Regions from separate parts of the Kitasatospora sp. NBC_01560 genome, predicted to be linked through region 2. Evidence: riboswitches for the same ligand, from Rfam matches in the RefSeq annotation. Region 2 holds a riboswitch; each other region holds the start of a gene.

Region 1 (4,630 bases), 2.3 Mb from region 2:
CTCGTACATGCCCACCTCGCCGCCGCCCGGCAGGCGGAACCTGGTGAGCCGCCCCCAGCGCACGTCGGTGACCGGCTGGATGAACTCCACCCCCTTCGCGGCCAGGGCCGTCACCGTTGCGTCGACGTCGTCGCACATCAGATACAGCTCGTGCATCTCCGGGCCTTCCGTGGGATGCACGGCGATCTCGGTCGGCGGAAGCTTGAAGATCAACCAGCCGCCTCCCGCGTCGACGTGCGGATACTCCAGTACATCCCTGAAGAAGGCCCTGTCCGCCTCTGCGTCCCGGCTGTGGATGACGACGTGTCCGCCATTGATCATGCGGTCAGGGTAGGTCCCGGCGTGGACAACGAGGTGCTGCGACGCCGTACCGAGGGTTGCGGGTCATGAGCGGACCGGGGACGGCCCGTGTTCCGCCGGGAGCTCCGGCGGAACACGGGCCGTTGTCAGGCTGGTCCGGCCTGACCGCGTCGGGGTTCAGCTGTGCGGGGTCCGCTACCGGGGGGTGGTCGCCGCGTGCTTGCGGGTCCGGCCTAGGTGGACGAGGAGGAGGCCCAGTGCCAGCGCGCCGGCGCCGGCGATGCCGGCGGTCCGGGTCGGGGATCCCGTGTGGGCGAGGGGGACGAGGCCGGCTTCCTGGAGGGCCGGGCCGGTCGGTGCGGCGTTCGGGGCTTCGGGGGCGGGCAGGGGGCCGTGGCTCTCGTCACTGTGCTGCCCGGTCGCGCCGCCGGGGCCGTTGTGGTCGTGGCCGGGAGGGTGGTGGCCCCCGCCGTCGTGTCCGCCGCCGTCGTGGCCCCCGCCTTCGTGGCCGTCGGGGTTGTCACCCTCGCAGCCGCCGTGGTCCTTGTCCTCGCAGGGGGTGCAGGCGGTGACGGTCAGGGTGTTGCTCCGGGAGGTGACGGTGGTGCCGTCGGGCGTGGTGGCGGTGACGGTCGCGGTGTCGGTGATCCTCCCGGCCTTCACGTCGGCGGCCGTGGTGGTGTAGGTCGCGGTGCAGGTCGTGCCGGCTCCGGGAGCGAGCGTCGGCACGGGGCAGGAGACGACCGGCGTGCCGGGCGCCACGTCCGTGACGGCGAGCGTGCCGAGGGGCACGTTGCCGGTGTTGGTGACGGTGAAGGTGTAGTGCAGGACCTGTCCCGGGGCCGAGAACGCGGTCTCCTGGACGGCCTTGACGATCTTCAGGCCGGCGAACGGCTCGGTGACGGTGTTGCTGGTGCCGGTCACCGTGGAGCCCGAGGGCGTGGTCGCGGTGACGGTGGCGGTGTTGACGATCTTCCCGGCCGCGACGTCGGCGGCGGTGGTGACGTAGGTCGCGGTGCAGTCCACCGATGTACCGGGCGCGAGCGGTCCGGCCGGGCAGGTCACCGCCGGTGTGCCGGGGCCGTTGTCCGCCACGGTGACGCTCGTCAGCGCCTCGGCGCCGTTGTTCGTCACCGTGTACGTGTAGTGGATGGTCTGGCCGGCGGCCGTGAACTGGGCCTCGGCGGCCTTCTTCACCACGGCGAGGGCGTCGAGGGGCACGACGGCCGTGTTGCTGGTGGTGGTGACGCTCTCGCCGCCGGGGGCGGTGCCGGTGGCCCGGCCCTGGTCGGTGACGTTCTTGTTCGCGACGTCGGCGGCGGTGGTGACGTACGTGGCCTGGCACGTCGTGGTCGCGCCCGGTGCGAGCTGGTCCACCCCGCAGCCCGAGACGTTCACGCCCGGGGTCAGGTCGGTGACGCCCACACCGGTCAGCGGCGCCTGGCCGGTGTTGGTCACCGTGTACGTGTAGTGGATGGTCTGGCCGGCGGCCGTGAACTGGGTCTCGGTGGCCTTCTTCGTGACGGCCAGGGCCCGCAGCGGGACGCTCACCTGGTTGCTCGTCGCGGTGACGACCTGGCCGGTCGGCGCGGCCGCGGTGACGGTGGCGGTGTTGACGATCCTCCCGGCCGCGGTGTCCGCCGCGGTGGCCGGGTAGCTGGCGGTGCAGTTCGCCGACGCGCCCGGTGCGAGCGGTCCGGCCGGGCAGGTCACCGTGGGCGTGCCCGGGCCGTTGTCGGTGACGGCGACGGTGGTGAGCGGTACGTCGGCCCTGTTGGTCACCGTGTACGTGTAGTGGATGGTCTCGCCGGTGACGAACGAGCCCTCCGCCGCGGTCTTGGTGATCGACGGGGCGGCCACGGTGTTGCAGTTCCCGCTGTCCTGCACCGACGTTGCGCCGAAGAACGCGTTCCCCGTCGCGCTGACCTGGGTGAACGCCAGCGGGTCGGTCGACGCGGCGGTCGGGATCGGGGCCGTCAGCCTGTTGAGGTTGCCGTTCGCGCCGAACAGGTAGACGTCGCTTCCGGACAGGGCCATCCCGAACGTGGTCGGGACGGTGCCGACCTCGGTGAGCGTGTTGTCCGGGTGGATCCGGAAGATCGCGCTCGGGGTGGACCCGGACGATCCGGCGGGGGAGGCCGAGGCGAGGATGTCACCGTCGGCGAGGGAGAGGAAGTCACCCGCCGACACGAACCCGGCCGGGAACGAGGCGCCGAAGACGGCGCTCGCGCCGGTGGCCGGGTCGATCGTGAAGATGGTGTTGGTGCTGAAGGTGCCGGTCAGCAGCAGGCCGCTCGGCAACGGGCTCAGCGCGTTGAACACACTGACGGACGGCGATGCCGCCGGGCCGGTGACTGCCACCGACGCCGTCTCCGCCCCCGTGGCCGGGTCGATCGTGCGCAGCGCGGGGGCGGAGCCGGGGAAGTCGATCCCGTAGAGCGTGCCACCGTCGGCGCTGAACCCGATGTCGCCGTAGTCCCGCACCACCGGCACGCTGAACAGCTGCGTGCCGGTGGGGCTGTATTCGATCAGCCGGTGGTCGCCGCCGCCGGTGTTCGCCCACAGGGGTGCGGGCGGGCATGCCGCCCGGGTGTGCGGGACGGCCTTGGGCTGCGTTCCGTCGGCCGGCCTCGGCAGGGCCGTTGCCGTGCCCGATCCCCACAGCACCGTCGTGCCGGCCAGGGCCAGCCCGATGGCCGCGGTTGAACCACGGCGGGACAAGGACGGTCTGCTCGGCGTCATCTCAGCTCCAGATCGGTCGGGTGGGTGAATCGCCGCAGACCGTCCGGTTGGCCGCAGGTGCACGACCGATAGGCATATGGTGCGACAATTTGTGCACAATGAGTGACCTTCTTGCGGATCATTCATGCGGACAATCGTTCGACGTCCACCGGATGAACCACTGCCGTCCACCGGACAGCGCCGTTCCCGGTCCTCCTCCCGGATTCCTGAACGCCGGGCCGGTGGGCCCCGGCCGGGCCCGGCCGGCGCCGGCTTCGGCCGGCGTCAGCACCGGGGCCCGGGACGGTGACAGCCGGTCGGCCGGCTCCGACGGCGTCTCAGAATGTGGTCGGTTGAGTGATTCTCCGGTCGGATGCCGCGGGATTGGCCGTAGGCTGCCGGGTGTAGCTGGTACGCCCCGTCCGCCAGGCGGGGTGTCGTAAGAGGGAACCCGGTGACGCCTTTCAATTGGCCAGTCCGGGACTGCCCCGCAGCGGTGAGCGGGAACGACCGCCGTCAGACGCACTGGGCCCGGGAGGGTCTGGGAAGCGACGGCCAGTAGGTGTCCGCCCTGGAACCAGGGTGGGCGTGCCCGCGAGTCCGAAGACCTGCCTGCTGCCCGCCCGCGGTGGACCCGCGTGCGGCTGTCCGATGACCTCGAGGGCGGGTCGGCGACCACACCGGGTGGATCGGGCGTGCGCGTTTGCAGCGCCGGCCTGCCGTCTGGTTCGTCGTCCCTTCGCGTCCTCGTGCCGTCCTCGGGCACTTGAGGAAACAGACTCGCGAAGGAGAGTCCCTTGACCACGAAGTCCGCAGACGCGGCGACCGCGACCGTGTTCGGCTACCCCCGCCAGGGCAGGGGCCGGGAGCTCAAGAAGGCCGTCGAGGGGTACTGGAAGGGCACGGTCACCGCCGACGTGCTGCTGGCCACGGCCGCCGACCTGCGCCGGGGCAACTGGCGCCAGCTCGTCGACTCCGGCGTCACGGAGGTCCCGACCGGCGACTTCTCGCTCTACGACCACGTGCTGGACACCAGCGTGGCCGTCGGCGCGATCCCGGCCCGCCACCGGGCGGCCGTCGACGCCGACCCGTTGGACGGCTACTTCGCCATGGCGCGCGGCACGCAGGAGGTGGCGCCGCTGGAGATGACCAAGTGGTTCGACACCAACTACCACTACCTGGTGCCCGAACTCGGCCCCGACACCACGTTCGCCGCGAACCCGGCCAAGGCCGTCGCGGAGCTGCGCGAGGCGCTGGCGCTCGGCCACCGCGCCCGCCCGGTGCTGGTCGGCCCGATCACGTACCTGCTGCTCGCCAAGCCCGCCCCGGGCGTGGCCGCCGACTTCCAGCCGATCACCCTGCTCGACCGCCTGCTACCCGTCTACGCCCGGCTGTTGGCGGACCTGAAGGCCGCCGGCGCCGAGTGGGTGCAACTGGACGAGCCCGCCCTCGTCCAGGACCGCACCCCCGCCGAACTGAACGCCGCCGCCCGCGCCTACCGCGACCTCGGCGCCCTCGCCGACCGGCCGCAACTGCTGGTCGCGACGTACTTCGACCGCCTCGGCGACGCCCTGCCGGTGCTCGCCAAGGCTCCGGTCGAGGGCCTGGC
Region 2 (4,630 bases):
CGATGGACGGCAGCAGGCCGGCCAGCGCGCGCACCATGGTCGACTTGGCGGTGCCCTTCTCCCCGCGCACCAGCACCCCGCCGACGGCCGGGGAGACGGCGTTGAGCAGCAGCCCGAGCCGCAGGTCGGCCATGCCGACGATCGCGGTGAAGGGGTAGCGGACGTCACTCATGATTCTCCAAGGGGGCCCCGGGCGGCAGGAACGGCAGCGAACCCGCGGCCGGCACCCCGCCCTCGATCAGCTTCCACAGCGCGTCGGTGTCCGCGTGCTCCTCGATCAGGTCGCCCAGCCGGTCCAGCCGGGCCTCGCGCGCCTCGGCGAACGAGACGTCGGGTGCGGGCACGAACGCCCGGCCCGACAACGCGGCCACCTCGCGCAGCAGTTCGCGCCGGAAGCCGTCGTTCTCCAGTGCGCCGTGCCAGGTCGTGCCGAACACCGACCCCACCCGGCAGCCGTCGAGGAACGGCTCGCCGCCCTCCACCGTGACGATCCCGTGGTGGATCTCGTAGCCCTCGACCCGCTGCCCGAACGCCTCGCCCACCGGCCGGCCGAGCACCTTCTCGGCGCCGAACCGGACGTGCGTCGGCAGCAGGCCCAGGCCCGGCACCGCGCCGGCCTTCGACTCGACCTCGTCGACGATGTCGTGCGCCAGCATCTGGTAGCCGCCGCAGACGCCGAGCACCGGCAGCCCGGCCGCCGCCCGCGCCCGCAGCGCCGGCTCCAGGCCGCGCTCGCGCAGCCAGGCCAGGTCGGCGACGGTCGCCCGGGTGCCGGGCAGGACGACCAGGTCGGCGTCGGCCAGCTCCTCCGGCCGGGTGGCCCAGCGGACCAGCACGCCCGGCTCCTGGGCCAGCGCGTCGAGGTCGGTGAAGTTGGAGAGCCGGGGGAGGCGCAGCACGGCCACCCGCAGGACGTCCGCGCCGAGCGGCCCGCGCCCGGCGGTCCGGTCGACCACGGTGGACAGGTCGAGCGAGTCCTCGGCGTCCAGCCAGAGGTCCGGCAGCATCGGCAGCGTGCCCAGCACCGGACGGCCGGTCAGCTCGTGCAGCATCTCCAGGCCGGGGGCGAGCAACCGGGCGTCGCCGCGGAACTTGTTGACGAACCAGCCGGCCACGTGCCGCTGGTCCTCCGCGGAGAGCAGCGCCAGCGTGCCGTACATCGCGGCGAACACCCCGCCGCGGTCGATGTCGCCGACCACCACGACCGGCAGCCCGGCGGCGGTGGCCAGGCCCATGTTGGCGATGTCGCGGTCCCGCAGGTTGATCTCGGCGGGCGAGCCGGCCCCCTCGCAGATCACCACGTCGTAGCGGCCGCGCAGGTCGGCCAGGCACTCCAGGGCGCGTTCCAGCAGCACGGGCTTGCGCTCGCGGTAGTCCAGCGCGCCCACCTCGGCCACCGCCCGGCCGAGCAGCACCACCTGGCTGCGGCCGTCCGCGCCGGGCTTGAGCAGCACCGGGTTCATCGCCGCCTCGGGCTCCACCAGGGCCGCCTGCGCCTGCATCGCCTGGGCGCGGCCGATCTCGGCCCCGTCCGCGGTGACGAAGGAGTTCAGCGACATGTTCTGCGCCTTGAACGGCGCGACGCGGACGCCCTGGCGGGCCAGCCAGCGGCAGATGCCGGCGGTGACCACGCTCTTGCCCGCGTCCGAGGTCGTCCCGGCGACCAGCAGTGCGTTGCTCATCCGCGTCCCCTCCTCTTCCTGAACGCCGCCCGCACCAGCAGGTGCCCGGCGACCGTCGTACCCAGCGCCAGCGCGCCCACCCTTCGGGAGAGCACACAGGCCCGCTCGATGTCGTCCACCCCGACCGGCCGCAGCCCCTCGCCCAGGACGGGCCGGTGCTCGACCCGCTCCCCGTACTGCAGGGTGCCGCCGAGGCGGACGCCGACCGCGCCCGCGAAGGCCGACTCGGCCTGGCCCGCGTTCGGGCTGGGGTGCGCGGAGCCGTCCCGCCGCCAGACCTGCCAGGCGGTGCGCGGCTCGGGCGCGGAGGCGACGGTGAGCAGTGCGGTCAGCCGCGCGCCCGGCCAGCCCGCCACGTCGTCCAGCCGCGCCGAGGCCCAGCCGAACCGGGCGTAGCGGGGGGAGCGGTGGCCGACCATCGCGTCCAGCGTGTTGACCGCGCGGAACGCCAGCAGCCCGGGGGTGCCCGCGAGCCCGCCCCAGACCAGGGCGTTGACCACGGCGTCGGCGGTGTTCTCGGCGACCGACTCGACCACCGCGCGGGCGAGCTGCTGCTCGTCCAGGGCGCTCGGGTCGCGGCCGCACAGGTGCGGCAGGCGCTCCCGGGCGGCGGCGAGGTCGCCCGCGGCCAGCGAGCGGCCGATGGTCCGGGCCTCCCGGGTCAGCGAGGTGCCGCCGAGCACCGTCCAGGTGGCGGCGGCGGCCAGCGCGGCCCGCCCGAGCGGCCGGCGGCCGAGCAGGCGGTCGGCGGCGACCGCACCGGCCGCGACGGTGCCGACGCAGAGTGCGGTGTAGGCGGTGCCGGCGGCCCGGTCGTCGCGCCAGATCCGCCGCTCCAGCCGGCCGGCCGCGCTGCCGAAGACCGCCACCGGGTGACCACGGCGCGGGTCGCCGAACCGGGCGTCGGCGAGGTAGCCGGTCACGGCGCCCGCCGCGAAGGCGGCGGCGCGGGTCAGCGGGCGCACGTGAACGCGAGCGGCTCCCGCTGCGGGCAGCGGAGTACGACGGGGGGTGGGGCGGCCTGCATGGCGTGCGTGTCCTCACTCAGGGTCCGCGCCCTGGATCGACGTACCGGGGGCGAGAGTCTCCTGGCTTCCGGGTCCGACGCACATCCGGGCCTCCGGCGGCACCTGACGGTCCGCCGTACCGGCCTGCGCTCCCGCTCCCCGCGGGCGGGGGAAGGAGTTCGGACGTGCTCCCCGGTGACAGTGGCGGGACCGCGCCGGACTCGCACCGGCTTCCTCTGCATGCCTCCGTATTGGCTGAAGGATCCCATCACGCGGCCGGAGTACGCGTCAACCAAGGTCACGGAGGGGTTGGTCACACGTGGCCGGGGGCCGGCGCCCCGTCGCTACCTCTGATCACCACCCCGTGCAGGGGCATGACAGGCTGTGGGATCGTCCATCCCCTTGTAGACCCCTACAGGCGGGCTTCGTGTGTTCGGCGGCTGGGGAGCCGAAGCACCAAGGCCTACCGTCGGGTGCCATGCGACGCAGACAGCCCCCCGCCGTGCCCCCGGTGCCCTTCTCGCCCGCGGCCGCCCGCGCGCACCGCGCCGGTCTCGGCCTGACCCCCGAGCAGGTGGCCGAGGGCATGGCCGCGCACGGGGTCCGGCTGCTGCCCGCCCATGTGCTCGGCTGGGAGAGCGGCGAGCTGCGCCCCACCGAGGAGGAGTTCATCGCGCTGGCCCGCGCCCTCTGGTGCCCGCCCGCGCAGCTGATGGGCGCCCGGCCGGCCCGGCTGCGGGACTTCCGGGTCGCCCGCGAGCTGAACCAGGAGAACGCCGCCCGCCGGATCGGCATCCCGCTGCGGCAGTACCAGCAGGCCGAGGCCACCGGCCGCTGGGACGGCGGCCAGGAGGAGTCGTACGCGCTCGCCCAGGTGCTCGGCCTGCGGCTGCGCGAGCTGGTCGCGGTGACGGGCCGCCGGGACGAGCTGGACCGGCTGCTGCGGCAGTGCGTGGACGGCCGCTGGCAGGCGCACGTCCGGGCGATCGGCCGGATCGTGCCGGTGCCCGAGCAGGGCCTCGCCACCGTGCTGGCGGCGCTGCAGAACGAGTACCAGGTGTCCTCCCACTGGGGCGCCGGCACCTGGGGCTCCCCGGCGCCGGCGGCGCGCGAGCCGGCGCAGCCGGAGCAGCCGTTGGGCGAGCGGTTCTGGGGGCTGCTGGCCCGGCAGGCGACCGACATCCCGGCCTGACCCGGGGCGCCCCGTCCCGCTGCTCCCCTCCGTCCGTCCCTTCCGTCGGTCCCTTCCGTCCGTCCCCTGCGTCCGTCCCCTGCGCGTCTCCGGGTGCCCCCGGCCCGGCGAGCCCCGTCCGGATGCACCCGGACGGCCGTGCCGGGTGGCCGTCCGCCGGCTCCGCGAGTGGACTGGTGGGCACACTGCCCGGTCCGGGACGAGCTCCGGAACGCGTGCCGGGACGCGGGCGCAGCGGCCGGGTCGAACCGGGCGGCCGGGACGAACAGAGCGGGGAGCGACATGCGTTGGGGAATCGCAGCCACCGTGGCGGCCGCCGCCGTCGGTGCCGGGGCCGCCGTACTGGTCATCGGGAGGAGGGCGTCCGAGCGGATGGTCAGCCCCGTGGCGGCGCGGAAGCGGACCGGCGGCCCCGTCGTGGTCCAGAGCCTCGGTGCCGGGCGCGTCACCTTCACCCGCAGCCCGGAGAGCGCCCGCCCGGGCCGCTGGGCCGTCGAGTGGGGGGAGAACGGGCACGCCGTCGTCGAGGAGATCCTGCACGCCGACGCGCAGGGCGTGACCAGGCGGCTGGTCCGTGCCGACCGCGGCACCCTGGTGCCCGGCACGGTCGTACGCTTCACCCCCCGGGTGTACCTGGGGGACCCTCTCAGCGCCCTCGGCCTGCCGTTCACCGAGACCGCCGCCGAGGGCGAGCTCGGCGCCCTCCCCGCCTGGTACGTCGACGGCCGGCGCGGCACCTGGGTCGTCCT
Region 3 (4,630 bases), 950 kb from region 2:
AGCGCGTCCCGGGTCTGCTGGTCCCAGACGCCCAGGTCCTTGAGCTCGCGCACCAGGTACGGGTTGACCTGGAGGAACTCGCCGGAGAGGGTCTCGCGCTTGAACAGGTTGGAGACCTGCGGCTCGATGCACTCGTAGACGCCGGCGATCGAGGCGATCGTGGCCGTCGGCGCGATGGCCAGCAGCAGCGAGTTGCGCAGACCGGTCTCGGCGATCCGCACGCGCAGCTCGGCCCAGCGGCCGGCCCACTCGGGCGCGGCGCTCGGGAAGTGGTCGATGTGCAGCTCGCCGCGGGCGGCACGGGTCTCGCCGTACGCCTCGTGGCGGCCCAGCTGCTCGGCCAGGTCGGCGGAACGCTCGTACGCGGTGAGCATGATGCGCTCGGCGATCAGCGTGGAGAGCCGCTTGGCCTCGGCGGAGTCGAAGTCGATCCGCAGCTGGAAGAAGACGTCCTGGAGGCCCATCACGCCCAGGCCCACCGGGCGCCAGCGCGAGTTGGACGCGCCGGCCTCGGGGGTCGGGTAGAAGTTGATGTCCACCACGCGGTCCAGGAAGGTCACGGCGGTGCGGACGGTGGCGTCCAGCCGGTCCCAGTCCATCGCGTTCAGCAGGTCGGCGGCGGTGGCACCGGCGGCGACGTGCGCGCCGAGGTTGACCGAGCCGAGGTTGCAGACGGCGGTCTCGGAGTCGTCCGTGACCTCCAGGATCTCGGTGCAGAGGTTGGAGGAGTGCACGGTGCGACCGGGCAGCGCGGTCTGGTTGGCGGCGCGGTTGGAGGCGTCCTTGAAGGTCATCCAGCCGTTGCCGGTCTGCGCCAGGGTGCGCATCATCCGGGCGTAGAGGGTCTGCGCGGGGATGGTGCGGACGGCCTTGCCGGCCAGCTCGGCCTTGCGGTACGCCTCGTCGAAGTCGGCGCCCCAGAGGTCGACCAGCTCGGGCACGTCGGCCGGGGAGAAGAGCGACCAGTCGGCGTTGGCGTTGACCCGGCGCATGAACTCGTCCGGGATCCAGTGCGCCAGGTTGAGGTTGTGCGTGCGGCGCGCCTCCTCACCGGTGCTGTCGCGCAGCTCCAGGAACTCCTCGATGTCCGCGTGCCAGGTCTCCAGGTAGACGCAGGCCGCGCCCTTGCGGCGGCCGCCCTGGTTGACGGCGGCGACCGAGGAGTCGAGGGTGCGCAGGAACGGGACGATGCCGTTGGACTTGCCGTTGGTGCCCCGGATCAGGCTGCCGCGGGAGCGGATCCGCGAGTAGGAGAGGCCGATGCCGCCGGCGTGCTTGGAGAGGCGGGCGATCTGGGCGTACCGGGAGTAGATCGAGTCCAGGTTGTCCAGCGGCGAGTCGAGCAGGTAGCAGCTCGACATCTGCGGGTGCTTGGTGCCGGAGTTGAAGAGGGTCGGCGAGGAGGTCAGGTACTCCAGCCGACTCATCAGGCGGTACAGCTCGGCCACCTCGCGCACCGACTGCTCGTTGTCGCCGACCGCCAGGCCACAGGCGACGCGGAGCAGGAAGTGCTGCGGGGTCTCGACCACCTTGCGGGTGATCGGGTGGCGCAGCAGGTAGCGGGACTGCACGGTGCGCAGGCCGAAGTACTCGAAGCGGTCGTCGCCCTGCGGGTCGACCAGCGCGTCCAGGGTGTCTGCGTGCTTGGCGACGAAGGCCGCGGTGGTGTCGCCGATCAGGCCCTCGGCGTGGCCGACGGCGATCGAGGCGGAGAAGCAGACCGAACCCTGGCCGACCGCCTCGTCGACGATCTCCAGTGCGAGCAGGCGGGAGGCCAGCTTCGAGTACTGCGGGTCCTCGGCGATCATCGACGCTGCGGCGTCCACGGCCAGCCCGCGCAGCTCGGCGAAGTCCGAGCCGGCGTGGCGGCCGCGCAGCGCGGCGGCGGCGACATGGCCGGGGTCCACCTGCGGCAGGTCGACACTGCGGTCGGTCAGCAGCCGGAGCAGCGCGCCGCCCGGGTCGGAGACCGTCGGGACGGCGGGGGAACCCTGGGCGGGCAGGGTGACTGAGGCAGCGGTGGTCAAGGCGCTCTCTCCTGGCGGCGATCGGCGGCTGTGGATCGGGGGGCGCCGGGCCGTTCGGGGCAGGGGAGCACGGCGCGACGGCCGGAAGGCGTCGCGCGACGGTGACATCCCCGGCCCGCCCGCGAGGCCCGGAAGTGGTGCAGTGCTGGAGGCCCCTGCGGGGAGGCCGGACGGCACGCCGTCGGCAGGTACTCGGACTCGCGGGCTCTGGTCGGAGCCGCCCGCACACCGCTGCGGGGCAGTCCCGGACTCGCACCGGGTTCCCCTGCGTCGACAGCAGGATTGAGCATACATCTAGTGGTGTCCGCTCGATGCGACACCACATCTTGTGCGGCGCCGCGTGTCGGCCCGGTGACCGGTGGTACCGGAACGGGCCCGTTGCAGGGCCGGGCCGGGGCCCCGGCGGCGCCCGGGCCCGGCCCGGGCGGGTGCGCGGCCGGCGCCCGGGGGTGTCCGGATTGGGAAACGGAATGGTCACCGGGCGGGAGTTCGGTCAGGAGCATGCCCTACGATCACGGCTCATGAGGGAGCGGAGCGAGGGGGACGCATGAGCGACGGAACGGGCGCACCCGGACAGGCACCGCAGGGGCAGCAGCCGCCCGGGCCGGTGCCACCAGCGCCGTACCCCGGCGCACAGCCGGCACCGCCGGCGCCGGGCGGATTCGGCCCGCCGCCCGCCTCCTACGGGCCGCCGGTGCCCGCGCAGCAGCCGGTGGTTCCGCCGGTGCCCGTGGTGCCGCAGCCGCCCGCGCCGCAGCCCGTCCAGCCGCAGCCGGTCCACCAGCAGCCGGTGCCCCAGCCGGTCCGCCAGCAGCCGCCGCAGCCGCCCGTGCAGGCCCAGCCGCCCGCCCCGCAGCCGCCGCAGCCGGTGCAGCAGCAGCCGGTCCAGCCGCACCCCGGGCAGCCGTTCCCGCAGCAGCAGATGCCACCGCAGATGCCGCAGCAGCAGTGGCAGGCCCAGCCGCCCGCCCCGCAGCCGCACGGCGAGCCGGACTGGGCGGCGCTGGCCGACCGGAACGAGGCCGACGCCAAGCGCAAGGGCCGGCGGAGGATCATCGGCGCGGCGGTCGCCGTGGTCGTGGTCGGCGGCCTGATCGCCGGCGGCCTGATGTTCCTGAAGAAGGACGACGGCGGCAAGAAGGACCCGCTTGCCGGGCCCAGCGCGACGGCCGCCCAGTCGACGGCGCCCTCGGGCAAGGCGTCCCCGACGAGCACCCCGAGCGCCACCGCCACCCCGCCGGAGGACCCGTCCAAGGCGCTCTGGGAGGCCGCCACGGACCCGGCGCCGCAGGACGCCGCCGCGCTCTTCTCCGCGCTCACCGTCACGGTCAACGGCGCCACCTGGAACCGGACCGTCGTCTCGCTCGACTCGCCCTGCTGGGACGGCAACTCCACGGTCGGCGGCCTCGGCAAGGCCCTCGGTGACCAGGGCTGCCGCCAGGTGCTCCGGGCCACGTACGTCTCCGGCGACAGCGCGGTGACGGTCGGGGTCGCGGTCTTCGACCACAAGCAGCAGGCCGAGACGGCGCTGAAGAACTACGTCGGCCACCTCAAGGGCGCCGCCGCCCCCGGCTCGCCGGCCTTCTGCACCACCCCGGGCTGCACCAACACCAAGGGCACCCTGGGCCGGTACGGGTACTTCACCGTCGAGGGCTCCGCCAAGGGCGGCAACACCGCGGACGCCACCGCCACCGCGGCGGCCGTGGGCTTCGGCGAGCACGTGAAGAACCAGCTGCTCCAGCGCGTCAAGGCCGGCGCCCCGGCCGCCGCCCCCACGGGCTGACGGCCGCCGGGCCCGTCCGCCCCGGCCGGGCCCGTTCGCCCCGGCCGGGGGAGTGTGGCAGGCTCACCGCCAGTCCGTCGTACAGGTGTTCCGGTGGGGTCGGCGCAGGCCGGTGCCGGTCAGCATCCGGAGGAGTGTCCGTGCCCCTGCCCCGAGCGCTGCGCGCCAAGCCCGCCGTGCTGGCCGCGGCCGGTGCGGTGCTGGCCGCCGGGACGGTCGTGCTGGCCGGCCACGACGGCCGGGCCGACGGCGACGGCGGCCGGCCGTCGCCCGGGCCCGCCACCCGCAGCGAGCTCACCCTGGGCAGCGCCGGGCGCACCCTGCCGCCCGAGGTCGGCCGCGGGCTCGTCGCCCGTGACCCGAAGGCCTCCCCGAACGCCCGGGCCGTGCAGCAGCTCCTCGCCGACCTGGAGAGCCAGGCCCGGGCCGGCCACTCGGCCGGGACGGTGATCGGCCAGCACGTCGAGGCGCACAACGAGCTCTACAACCCCGAGTACGGTGACTACCCCGGGACCAAACCGGTCGGCTACTACTACAAGAAGGCCGCCGACATCACCGGCAAGCTGCCCGGCTTCGTGGAGACCGACCTCGGCCCCGGCTACGGCCAGAGCGGCTGGGGCGTCGGCAACCCGCGCTCGTACTCGCAGGGCCGCTGGCCGGCCTGCGCGACGGGCTGGCAGTACACCGACGACGCGGTCGACCTGATGACAGCCGTCTGGTCCGGCCACCCGCGCGCCGAGGACGGCAGCTACGGCGCGTCCGGCGTGCAGAAGAACTGCGACGGCACCACCACCGAGCTGCCCGACAACGGCGGCGCCCC

The links. A riboswitch is a leader RNA that binds a small molecule or an ion and turns the genes downstream of it on or off. The one in region 2 is predicted to bind cobalamin.
Region 1: linked by a shared signal. The riboswitch ahead of metE (5-methyltetrahydropteroyltriglutamate--homocysteine S-methyltransferase) and the one ahead of OH807_RS29505 (cobalamin biosynthesis protein) in region 2 are both predicted to bind cobalamin.
Region 3: linked by a shared signal. The riboswitch ahead of OH807_RS25630 (ribonucleoside-diphosphate reductase subunit alpha) and the one ahead of OH807_RS29505 (cobalamin biosynthesis protein) in region 2 are both predicted to bind cobalamin.

Annotation. Positions count from the first base shown of each region.
Region 1 is NZ_CP109364.1:9,115,038-9,119,667, forward strand. Features, by position in the region: gene OH807_RS38890 (VOC family protein) at 1-321, opposite strand, end outside; gene OH807_RS38895 (CARDB domain-containing protein) at 496-3,042, opposite strand; cobalamin riboswitch at 3,462-3,631, shown strand; gene metE (5-methyltetrahydropteroyltriglutamate--homocysteine S-methyltransferase) at 3,819-4,630, shown strand, end outside.
Region 2 is NZ_CP109364.1:6,805,017-6,809,646, forward strand. Features, by position in the region: gene OH807_RS29495 (putative cobaltochelatase) at 1-172, opposite strand, end outside; gene OH807_RS29500 (cobyric acid synthase) at 165-1,682, opposite strand; gene OH807_RS29505 (cobalamin biosynthesis protein) at 1,679-2,647, opposite strand; cobalamin riboswitch at 2,744-2,974, opposite strand; gene OH807_RS29510 (helix-turn-helix domain-containing protein) at 3,168-3,881, shown strand; gene OH807_RS29515 (alpha/beta hydrolase family protein) at 4,164-4,630, shown strand, end outside.
Region 3 is NZ_CP109364.1:5,859,874-5,864,503, forward strand. Features, by position in the region: gene OH807_RS25630 (ribonucleoside-diphosphate reductase subunit alpha) at 1-2,003, opposite strand, end outside; cobalamin riboswitch at 2,193-2,334, opposite strand; gene OH807_RS25635 (hypothetical protein) at 2,575-3,810, shown strand; gene OH807_RS25640 (glycoside hydrolase family 26 protein) at 3,951-4,630, shown strand, end outside.